DNA from 3 places in the Streptomyces glycanivorans genome. Region 3 is predicted to be linked to each of the others. Evidence: riboswitches for the same ligand, from Rfam matches in the RefSeq annotation. Region 3 holds a riboswitch; each other region holds the start of a gene.
The links. A riboswitch is a leader RNA that binds a small molecule or an ion and turns the genes downstream of it on or off. The one in region 3 is predicted to bind cobalamin.
Positions count from the first base shown of each region.

Region 1: it holds a riboswitch for cobalamin, as region 3 does, so the genes downstream of both, cobN (cobaltochelatase subunit CobN) here and P8A20_RS28570 (cobalamin biosynthesis protein) in region 3, are expected to answer to the same signal.
Region 2: it holds a riboswitch for cobalamin, as region 3 does, so the genes downstream of both, P8A20_RS34585 (ABC transporter substrate-binding protein) here and P8A20_RS28570 (cobalamin biosynthesis protein) in region 3, are expected to answer to the same signal.

Region 1 is NZ_CP120983.1:3,952,419-3,955,684, reverse strand. Features, by position in the region: gene P8A20_RS17340 (precorrin-8X methylmutase) at 1-374, opposite strand, end outside; gene P8A20_RS17335 (ferredoxin-like domain-containing protein) at 448-1,749, opposite strand; cobalamin riboswitch at 1,857-2,003, shown strand; gene cobN (cobaltochelatase subunit CobN) at 2,068-3,266, shown strand, end outside.
Region 2 is NZ_CP120983.1:7,818,173-7,821,438, reverse strand. Features, by position in the region: gene P8A20_RS34590 (FecCD family ABC transporter permease) at 1-610, opposite strand, end outside; gene P8A20_RS34585 (ABC transporter substrate-binding protein) at 679-1,725, opposite strand; cobalamin riboswitch at 1,783-1,969, opposite strand; gene P8A20_RS38840 (hypothetical protein) at 2,056-2,226, opposite strand; gene P8A20_RS34580 (acyl-CoA dehydrogenase family protein) at 2,223-3,266, opposite strand, start outside.
Region 3 is NZ_CP120983.1:6,474,242-6,477,507, reverse strand. Features, by position in the region: gene P8A20_RS28580 (inorganic phosphate transporter) at 96-1,346, shown strand; gene P8A20_RS28575 (hypothetical protein) at 1,359-1,580, shown strand; cobalamin riboswitch at 1,761-1,889, shown strand; gene P8A20_RS28570 (cobalamin biosynthesis protein) at 2,018-2,962, shown strand; gene P8A20_RS28565 (cobyric acid synthase) at 2,959-3,266, shown strand, end outside.

The DNA.
Region 1 (3,266 bases), 2.5 Mb from region 3:
CGGTCCCGCCACAGCTCCAGGGCTGCCGCGCTGCGCGTGGTGCCCAGCTCCGCGGCCAGTCCTGGAACGGCCGGGTCGGACAGGGTGCAGATCACCTCGTTGTCCGCCGGCAGCCGCTTGCGGGTGACACCGCTGGCGACCATCGCCACGTCGCACAGGATCGGCGCGCCGGAGCGCAGGGCCGCGCGGGCGTCGGCCACCACGTTCGGCGAGAAGGCGAGATCGCGTACGAGGTCGACCATGCCGCAGGCGTGGATCATGCGGACGGCGACCTGGCTCACGTCGGCGGGCAGCCCTGCCAGATCCGCCTCCGCGCGGATGGTGGCGAAGGACTGGCGGTAGATCGCCGGTCCGTCCTTCTCGTACTGATGCACAGTGCTGTCGCTTTCTTCGTCTTTCTCGCCGAACAGGTCGGAGAGGGGCCGAACAGGGGGTCGTGCGTGGTGGTCAGGTGCGTGCGCCCCGGGCCGCCGCCACGGCGGCGGCCAGCGCCGCCGGGTCGTCCCGTACCGTCGCCGCCGTGGTGACGAGGTCCCCCCGGACGTGGGAGATCCGGTGTCCTCGGGGGGTGGCGACCACGTCGATCCACTCCCCGTGCGGATGGCCGCAGCGGCGTTCGCAGCCCGACCAGTACACAGGGAGATGCCCGGCCGGTCCGACGGCGGCCCCCGCCTCGGCCCGCACATCGGCCAGCGACTTCGCGCAGCCGGGCCGGCCGATGCAGGCGCCCACCCCGGCCCACGGGGAGCCGGGCCCGGTGATCAGGCCGGCCTCGGCGAGGCCCGCCGACAGGCCCTCCGACAGGCCGGGGCCGATGCCGGTGACGACGATGCCGCGCCACGGGGTGAGGCGCAGTTCCCCCGCGCCCGACAGCAACAGCCGCCACTGGGCCGGGGCCAGCCGTCCCAGCGGTACACCGACGGACAGGGCGGACTCGCGGTGGCCGCCCACGACGGGGCCGTGGGCAGGCGGCAGGACTTCGAGGGGGCGGGGGCGGTGGTCCGCCGTGACGGTGGTGCCCGTCTGCCGCAGCCGGCGGACGACCTCGGCGGGCAGTGCCGCGGCGTCGGCGTCCGGCAGGTCCTTCACCCGCCAGGCGCCGGTCCCCCGGGCGGAGTCGAGGAAGGCTTCCGCGGCGGTCAGCGCGGCCCGGGGGCCGTCGTCGGCGTGCACGCGGAGGACCTCGTCGCCGTGCCCGACGCGCAGCAGGGCATCGCCGTCGTGTCCCAACAGGGTGAGGTCCGCTCCGAGGGCGTCAACATCGCCGCGGCCGTCGTCGAGCGCGAACAGGAAACGTCCTGAGAGCGCCGTCGCGCCCGGGCTACCGCACAGGAGACGGTCGAGGCCGGTCAGCCAGGGTCCGACGTCGACGGAACCGAGGCCGTCGAGCCCGGACAGCGGGGACGCGACGATGTTGCGCACGCGTTCATGCCGTGCGGAGGGGAGCAGCCCGGCCTCGTCCAGCAGTCCGGCCAGCTCGGCACCGCAGTCCGGTGCGAGCCCGCGCAGCTGCACGTTGCCGCGGGAGGTGAGATGCAGCTCACCGTCACCGAGGCGCTCGGCGGCCTGCCCCAGCGCCTCTGCCTGGCGGGGTGTCAGCACCCCGCCGGGTATGCGGATCCGCGCCAGCGCACCGTCGTCCGCCCGGTGCAGGCGCAGCGCGCCGGGGCAGGCGTCACCGCTGCTCCGGGCACACGCGTCGCCCGGAGAACGGGACGGAAGGGGGGATGCGGACATGGCGGCGAGCATACCGACCGTGACCGTGGTGGACCCCTGCGGTCACTGTGACCTACGGGACAGCCGCCGCCGTCGCGGCCAGGGCGGGGGGCCGTCTGGTCAGGACCCCCCTCCCCCCGCCTACTATGCCTAGCGGCGGTCCGTTCGGTCCGCCATCGCCGTACGGCGACATGGGAGGAAGCCCGGTGAGATTCCGGCGCGGTCCCGCCACTGTGAGCCCGGCCCCGGCCGGGCGAGTCAGGAACTCCCTTTCCCAGGCTCTCGGTCCCGTCCGAGCAGCCGATCCGACACTGCCCGGGGCGTGGACACCCCGAGGAGGGCTGACGCCGCATGATCCTGCTCCTGTCGACGTCCGACACCGACCTGCTGAGCGCCCGTGCCGCGCAGGGACCGGTCAGCTACCGCTACGCCAACCCCTCCCGGCTCTCCCTCGACGACCTCCCGCAGCTGCTGGAGGGGACCGACCTGGTCGTCGTACGCCTCCTCGGTGGTGTCCGCGCGTGGCAGGAGGGGCTGGACCAGGTACTGGCCACCGGCAGGCCCGTCGTCGTACTGACAGGTGAACAGGCCCCCGACGCACAGCTGATGGCGGCGTCGACCGTGCCCGTCGGCATCGCCGCCGAGGCGCACGCCTACCTCGCGCACGGCGGCCCCGCCAACCTGGAGCAGCTGGCCCGCTTCCTCTCCGACACCGTGCTGCTCACCGGCCACGGCTTCGAGCCGCCCGCCCCGGCGCCCGCCTGGGGCCCGTTGGAGCGGACCGCCCGGGACGTCACCGGCCCGACCGTCGCGGTGCTCTACTACCGCGCCCACCACATGAGCGGGAACACCGCGTTCGTCGAGGCGCTCTGCGCGGCCGTGGAGGACGCGGGCGCCCGCCCCCTCCCGCTGTACGTAGCCTCGCTCCGGTCGCCCGAACCGGAGCTCATCGACGAACTCCGTGCCGCGGACGTCATAGTGACCACCGTCCTCGCGGCGGGCGGCACCAAGCCCGCGACCGCGTCGGCCGGCGGGGACGACGAGTCCTGGGACGCGGGTGCCCTCACCGGCCTCGACGTCCCGGTGCTCCAGGCGCTCTGCCTCACCAGCCCGCGCGCCGCCTGGGAGGAGAACGACGAGGGCGTCTCCCCGCTGGACGCGGCCACCCAGATCGCCGTGCCGGAGTTCGACGGGCGTCTGATCACCGTGCCGTTCTCCTTCAAGGAGATCGACGAGGACGGCCTGCCGGCGTACGTCGCCGACCCCGAGCGGGCTGCCCGCGTCGCCGGGATCGCCGTACGCCACGCGCGGCTCCGCCACATCCCGGCCGCCGAGAAGCGGATCGCGCTGGTCCTGTCGGCCTACCCGACCAAGCACTCCCGCATCGGCAACGCGGTCGGCCTCGACACCCCAGCCAGCGCCGTCGCCCTGCTGCGCAGGCTCCGTGAGGAGGGCTACGACTTCGGCCCCGAGGAGGAGATCCCGGGCCTGGTCTCGGGCGACGGCGACGAGCTGATCTACGCGCTCATCGAGGCGGGCGGCCACGACCA
Region 2 (3,266 bases), 1.3 Mb from region 3:
GCGAGCCGAGGAGCCAGAAGAGCACGCCCCGGGTCTGTTCGGCGTCGGCGGCGGTCATCACGACGAACGAGGTGAGCGCGGAAAAAAGCTGCATGGCCGCGACCCCGGAGAGCACGACGCGGTCCGTGGACCCGCCCAGTGTGTGGCTGAGCAGCAGCACGAGGGCGAACGAGCACAGGGCCCCGACGAAGGCACCGCCGGAGATCGACACCGCTCCCCCGCCGACGCCCAGGACGACGACCACGACCGCCCCGGTGGACGCGCCCGAGGAGACGCCGAGGACGAAGGGGTCGGCGAGCGGGTTACGCAGCAGCGACTGCATCACGGTGCCGCACACCGCGAGTCCGGCCCCGCACACCGCGGCGAGCAGGGTGCGGGGCATGCGCAGGTTCCAGATGATGCCGTCCCGGATCGGCGTCAGCCGTCCTTCGCCCAGGCCGAGGTGCGAGGCCACGACGGACCAGACGTCCGGGACGGAGATCCGGGCGGGGCCAATCGTGACGGCCACCGCGACGGACAGGAGCAGCAGGGCGATCCCGGCGCTCCACAGGAGACCGTCGCGCAGGATCCGTGCTCCGGAGACGGTCCCCGCCGGAGGAGGCGAGTGCACCTGCGCGTCCGGGGCGGGTCCGGTCCTCGTCACCCCCGTCTCCGGGTCCGCGGCGGGTTCGGTCCTCGTCACCCCGCGAGCCCGAACGAGCGCAGCCCCGCCGCGACGCGCTCGACACCTTCCACGGTCCGGATGGTCGGGTTCATGGCCTGGCCGCTGAGCAGGACGTACCGCTTGTGGCGGACGGCGTCCAGGTTCTTCGTGGCGGGGTTGGACTCCAGGAACTCGATCTTCTTCTTCGCGCTCTCGGCCGTCTGCGACTTGCGGGTCAGGTCACCGATCACCAGGACGTCGGGGTCGCGGTCGGCGACGGTCTCCCAGTTGATCTGGGGCCATTCCTCGTGCGTGTCGTCGAAGACGTTCTTCGCGCCGAGCTCCTCGGTGATGATGCCGGGAGCGCCGCAGCAGCCCGCCAGGTAGGGGGCCTCGGCGTTGGCGAACCAGTAGAGCAGGGTGGCGTCGGAGGCGTCGACCTCGGCGGTCGCCTCGTCGATCCGTTCCCGGAGACTGCTGATCAGCTTCTCGCCCCGCTCCGGGACGCCGAACACCTTGGCCAGGTCACGCACTTCGCCGTAGACGCCGTCCATGGTCAGTGGCGCGGTGCGCGAGCCGTCGCTGCTGCCCGCGTTGTCCTTGCCCGCGCAGTCGGTGGGTGAGAGGTACGTCGGTACGCCCAGCTTCTCGAACTGGTCGCGGGACGCCACACCGCCCTTGCCGAGGGTGGATTCGAAGGACGCGCTGACGAAGTCGGGTTCCTCCGCGAGGACCTTCTCGGAGGAGGGCTGGTTCTCCGCGATGCGGGGCACCGCGGCTTCGTCCTTCTCCAGTCCCTTCATCACCGGGTCCGTCCAGGTCGCGGTACCGGCGAGCCGGTCGGCGAGGCCCAGGGAGAGCAGGATCTCCGTCGACCCCTGGTTGAGGGAGACGGCGTGCTGCGGGGCCGCGTCGACGGTCACCGTGCGACCACAGTTCTCCAGGGTCACTGGGAAGCCGTCGGCGGAGCTCTCACGCGCCGGGCCGTCGGACGTGCTACCGCCCCCGCCGCAGGCGGTCAGGAGGACAAGTCCCGTGATGAGCAGGGCGGTTCGGCGTACGGTGCTGGCTATGGGCGGCACGAGTCCCTCGGCGTCTCTGGGCTCAAGCGCGGAGCCCGCTACAGTGTTCCGCTCCCGGTCCGGAAGCGGGTGCCAGCAGGTCTTCGGACTCGGGTTCGTCCGGACGGAGCGCCTTCCCGGTGCACCCGAGGGTGTCCCAGTGGCTGTGGCCCCGCCCGTCCCCCTCACCGCTGCGCGTCAGCTCCGGATTCGCACCGGATTCCCTGACTCCACGTGGAGTGTGACTGGCGCCTGCAAGCTATCACGCGGCGTGTCGCCGGCCTCCTGGGCCGTCGCCGGTCGGCGGGCGCGGACCGCTCCCTTCCGTACCGGTGACGGCCGTCGGGCGGGTCAGCGCTTGGGGTGAACCGATTCGCCGCCGTCGCTCTGCGGCTTCCCGCCACAGCGGGCGAGCACGGACGTCGTGCCCCAGTAGGCCAGCAGGACGGCACGCAGTCCCAGGATCTCCAGGCGCTCGCCGAGCCGGCGTCCCATCGCCTGTTCCGTACGCGGGGCGCTCACCGGGCGTCCGCCGCGCCGGTGTTCCACGGGCCCTCGGGGTCGTCGTACGCGTCGGCGTAGCCGGGGCCGGCGATCGGCCAGTCGGCCAGCAGCGCCTCGGGCAGGGCGAAGGAGTCGGCCAGCTGCGGTGCGTGCGCGGCGACGGCGGTGATCAGTTCCTCGGCGTACCGCGCCAGGGCCTCGACCTGATCGCCGCTCAGGAGACCGGCGGCCAGCAGATCACCGCTGTTGCGGGCCACCCACTCGACGGCGAACAGGCGCTCGAGCTCGCTCAGCCGGTCCTTCGCGGCTCCTTCGGGCAGTGCGGCGCGTTCCTCGGCGTAGGCCGCGGCGGCCTCCCGGTACGCATAGGCCTCGACCCCGCGCAGCGCGTGGCCCGAGGCCGCGTTCCAGCGTCCGAGGGCGTCGGCCTCGGACGCCAGCAGCACGCGTTCCCTGGCCCGGGCGAACCAGATGCCCTGGACCGAGGCGAGGAGCGCCCCGAGGAAGCGCGGGTCTGTCAGGTCACCGGTGTGCGGGGCCGGGGTGTCCGCTCCGCCGGGCTCCGCGGCGAAGATCATGTCGGCGGCCGCCTTGGTGTAGAGGGCGATGTTGTCGCCCTCCGCGGTGATGGCCCCTTCCACTCCCGTGACGAGTTCGGTCATGCCGTTGTTCTCGAGCAGTGCCTGGGCGCCGCAGCGTTCACGGCTCTCCACGATGACGTCGCGGGCCCGCCAGGTGATCCACGCCTTGGCGACATCGACGAGGGTCCCCGCTTCGGCCCGGCTCTCGTCGTCCGTACACGATTCCCACCGCTCCTGCGCCCTGCGGTACAGCAGGGTCATGGCGAAGACGGTGGCCATGGCCGAGGCGAGCGGCCCGTGGTGGGTCCGGTGGGCGTTGACCGGCACGGGCGGCGCGCCGCGGCTGCCGGAGATCAGCCGGTGGCCGCCGTAGCGCACGGCCACCGCGAGGGTCGCGCGGGCCGATCCGGCCGCGCAGGCGCTCATGGCGATCCGGCCGGGGGTGACCCGCCCGATCGAGGTCAGGAAACGCCGGCG
Region 3 (3,266 bases):
TTGGGGTCACCGTGCCGCCCTGCCCAGTTCACCTTCCGTTCATCCAGGTTGCTTACGTTCCCCGTGCCAATGACGTCGAACGATTGCCTGGGTAAATGGAACACATCACGCTGCTGCTTGCGATTGTGGTCGTGACAGCTCTCGTGTTCGATTTCACGAACGGTTTCCACGACACCGCCAACGCGATGGCGACCACCATCTCGACCGGCGCTCTCAAGCCCAAGACAGCGGTGGCCATGTCCGCCGTTCTCAACCTCGTCGGCGCGTTCCTGTCGGTGGAGGTCGCCAAGACGATCTCCGGCGGGATCATCAATGAGAACGGCCTCAGAACCGAGGTCATCTTCGCCGCGCTCGTCGGCGCGATCCTGTGGAATCTGCTGACCTGGCTGGTCGGCCTGCCCTCCAGTTCCTCCCACGCACTCTTCGGCGGCCTCATCGGCGCCGCGGTGATGTCGGCCGGCTGGTCCTCGATCAACGGCGGCACCGTCGTCACGAAGGTCCTGCTGCCGGCGATCGCCGCGCCCCTGGTGGCCGGTGTCGCCGCGCTGCTGGCCACGAAGCTGACGTACCGCCTCAACCGGAAGATCACCGACGAGGCCCAGCTCAAGTCGACGGCGAAGGGGTACCGCGCCGGCCAGATCGCCTCGGCCGGACTGGTCTCGCTCGCCCACGGCACCAACGACGCGCAGAAGACCATGGGCATCATCACCCTGGCCCTGGTCACCGGCGGCGTCCTCTCCCCCGGCTCCAACCCGCCGGTCTGGGTCATCGCCTCCGCCGGTATCGCCATCGCGCTCGGCACCTACCTCGGCGGCTGGCGCATCATCCGCACGATGGGCAGCGGCCTCACCGACCTGCGTCCGCCGCAGGGCTTCGCGGCCCAGACGAGCGCGGCCACGGTCATCCTGGCCTCCTCGCACCTCGGTTTCTCCCTCTCGACCACCCAGTCCTGCTCCGGTGCCGTCATGGGCGCGGGCCTCGGACGCAAGGGGGGCGTGGTCCGCTGGTCCACGGCCACCCGGATGTTCGTCGCCTGGGGTCTGACGCTGCCGGCCGCAGGTCTCGTCGGCGCGGGTGCCGAGTTCCTGACCAAGCAGGGCCCCTGGGGCGTCGCTGTGGTCGCCGTCCTGCTCGTCGCGGGCTCCGGTGCCATCTGGCTGCTGTCGCGCCGCAAGCCGGTCGACCACACCAATGTGAACGCGACCGAGGACGAGCCCGCGGGCGTCGTCACGACCGCCATCGCGGCCGTCAGCCCGCCGCCCGTCGGCTTGGGTGTCCCGGAACTCAAGACCACCATCCACGCCCCGGCGTCCGAGACCCCGGCCGACCGGCCGGCCACGGTGTAAGGACAGATCCGCATGAACATCGACTGGGCAGCTCTCGCGTCCGTCTTCGGCGTCAGCCTCGTGATCACCATCGCGTTGGTCGGCCTCTTCACTCTCGGCATCACCGGCCTCGCCAGGCAGACGACCACGGCGCAGGGCGGCGGTGGCGGCGTCCTGGCGCGCACCGGCGCGTACGCCTGCTTCGCGCTGTGCGCGGCGGCGGTCGCCTACGGGATCTTTCTGATCGTCGCCTGACCCACCGGGTAGGCACCCGCTCAGGGCCGGACACACCACGTGTGTGTCCGGCCCTGTGTGCGTCTGAGCACACTGAAGCCTCGCAGGTCAACGGCAGGTTGACGGGCGTTCGCGGAGCGTGGTGGACTGCCGGAGCCATTTAGGCCGACCGGCTCGCCGGCCGGCCTTACGGCGACAGGAGAGGAAGCCGGTGCGAATCCGGCGCGGTCCCGCCACTGTCACCGGGGAGCAGCCTCCACACGGAAGTCACGGTCCGCCACCGCGGACTGGAAGGCCGGAGGAACTGCGGATCCGGGAGCCAGGAGACTCTCGTCGCCGGTCACGTCGAACCAGGGCGCGGACCCTGAGTGAGGACATACGCCATGTCTGGCTGCCCTGCGTCGGTCACCCCACCACCTTCCGAGAAGGCCCTTCGAGGCACGACGGCGGGCTGAGCGGTGCGAGCCGACCGCATCTTCGCGTACGGCGCCGCAGCCGGACTGATCGGCGACATGCTGCTCGGTGACCCCCGGCGGGGCCACCCCGTCGCCGCCTTCGGGCGTGCCGCGGCCGGCGCCGAGAACCTCCTCTGGCGCGATCACCGCGGCTGGGGCGCCCTGCACACGCTCGTGTGCGCGGGGGGTGCCACGGGCGCCGCCGCGCTGGCCGCCCGTGCCGTACGGAACCGTCCCGCCGCCGCGGTCGCTCTGACGGCCGCCGCCACCTGGTCCGTCGTCGGAGGCACGTCGCTGGGCCGCGAGGCGCGTGCCATCGGCGGGGCCCTGGCCGCCGGGGACGTCGAGCTGGCCCGGGAGCGGCTGCCGCACCTCTGCGGCCGGGACCCCCAGGCGCTGGACGGGCCGGGCATCGCCCGCGCGGTGGTGGAGTCCGTCGCCGAGAACACCTCCGACGCCGTGGTGGGGGCCCTCGTGTGGGGCGCGCTCGGCGGGGTGCCGGGGCTGATCGGATTCCGGGCCGTCAACACCCTCGACGCGATGGTCGGGCACAGGTCGCCCCGCCACCGGCGCTACGGCTGGGCCTCGGCGCGGCTCGACGACGTCGTCGGCTGGCCGGGGGCCCGGCTGACCGCGGCGCTCGCCGTCGCCGCCGGGGGACGCCCCCGCGAGGCCGTCCGGGCCTGGCGGGCGGACGCCCACCGGCATCCCAGCCCCAACGCGGGCCCGGTGGAGGCCTCGTTCGCGGGAGCGCTGGGTGTGCGGCTCGGCGGCACCCTGGCGTACGGCGGGCGGGTCGAGCACCGGCCGGTGCTCAACGGCGGGGCCGGCCGGGACGTACAGGTCACGGACATCGAACGGGCGGTGCGGCTGTCGCGCCGGGTGAGTGTGCTGGCCCTCGCCGTGTGCGCGGCGGGGCGGCTGGCCAGGGGACGGAGAGCCACATGAGCGGCGGGTTGCTGGTCGCGGGTACCACTTCGGACGCGGGCAAGAGCGTCGTCACGGCCGGGATCTGCCGGTGGCTGGTGCGCCGGGGGGTGAAGGTCGCGCCGTTCAAGGCGCAGAACATGTCGCTGAACTCGTTCGTCACCCGGGAGGGGGCCGAGATCGGCCGGGCCCAGGCGATGCAGGCACAGGCCGCCCGGGTGGAGCCTTCGGCCCTGATGAACCCGGTGCTGCTCAAGCCCGGCGGTGACCGCTCCAGCCAGGTCGTCCTGATGGGGAAGCCGGTCGGCGAGATGAGTGCGCGCGG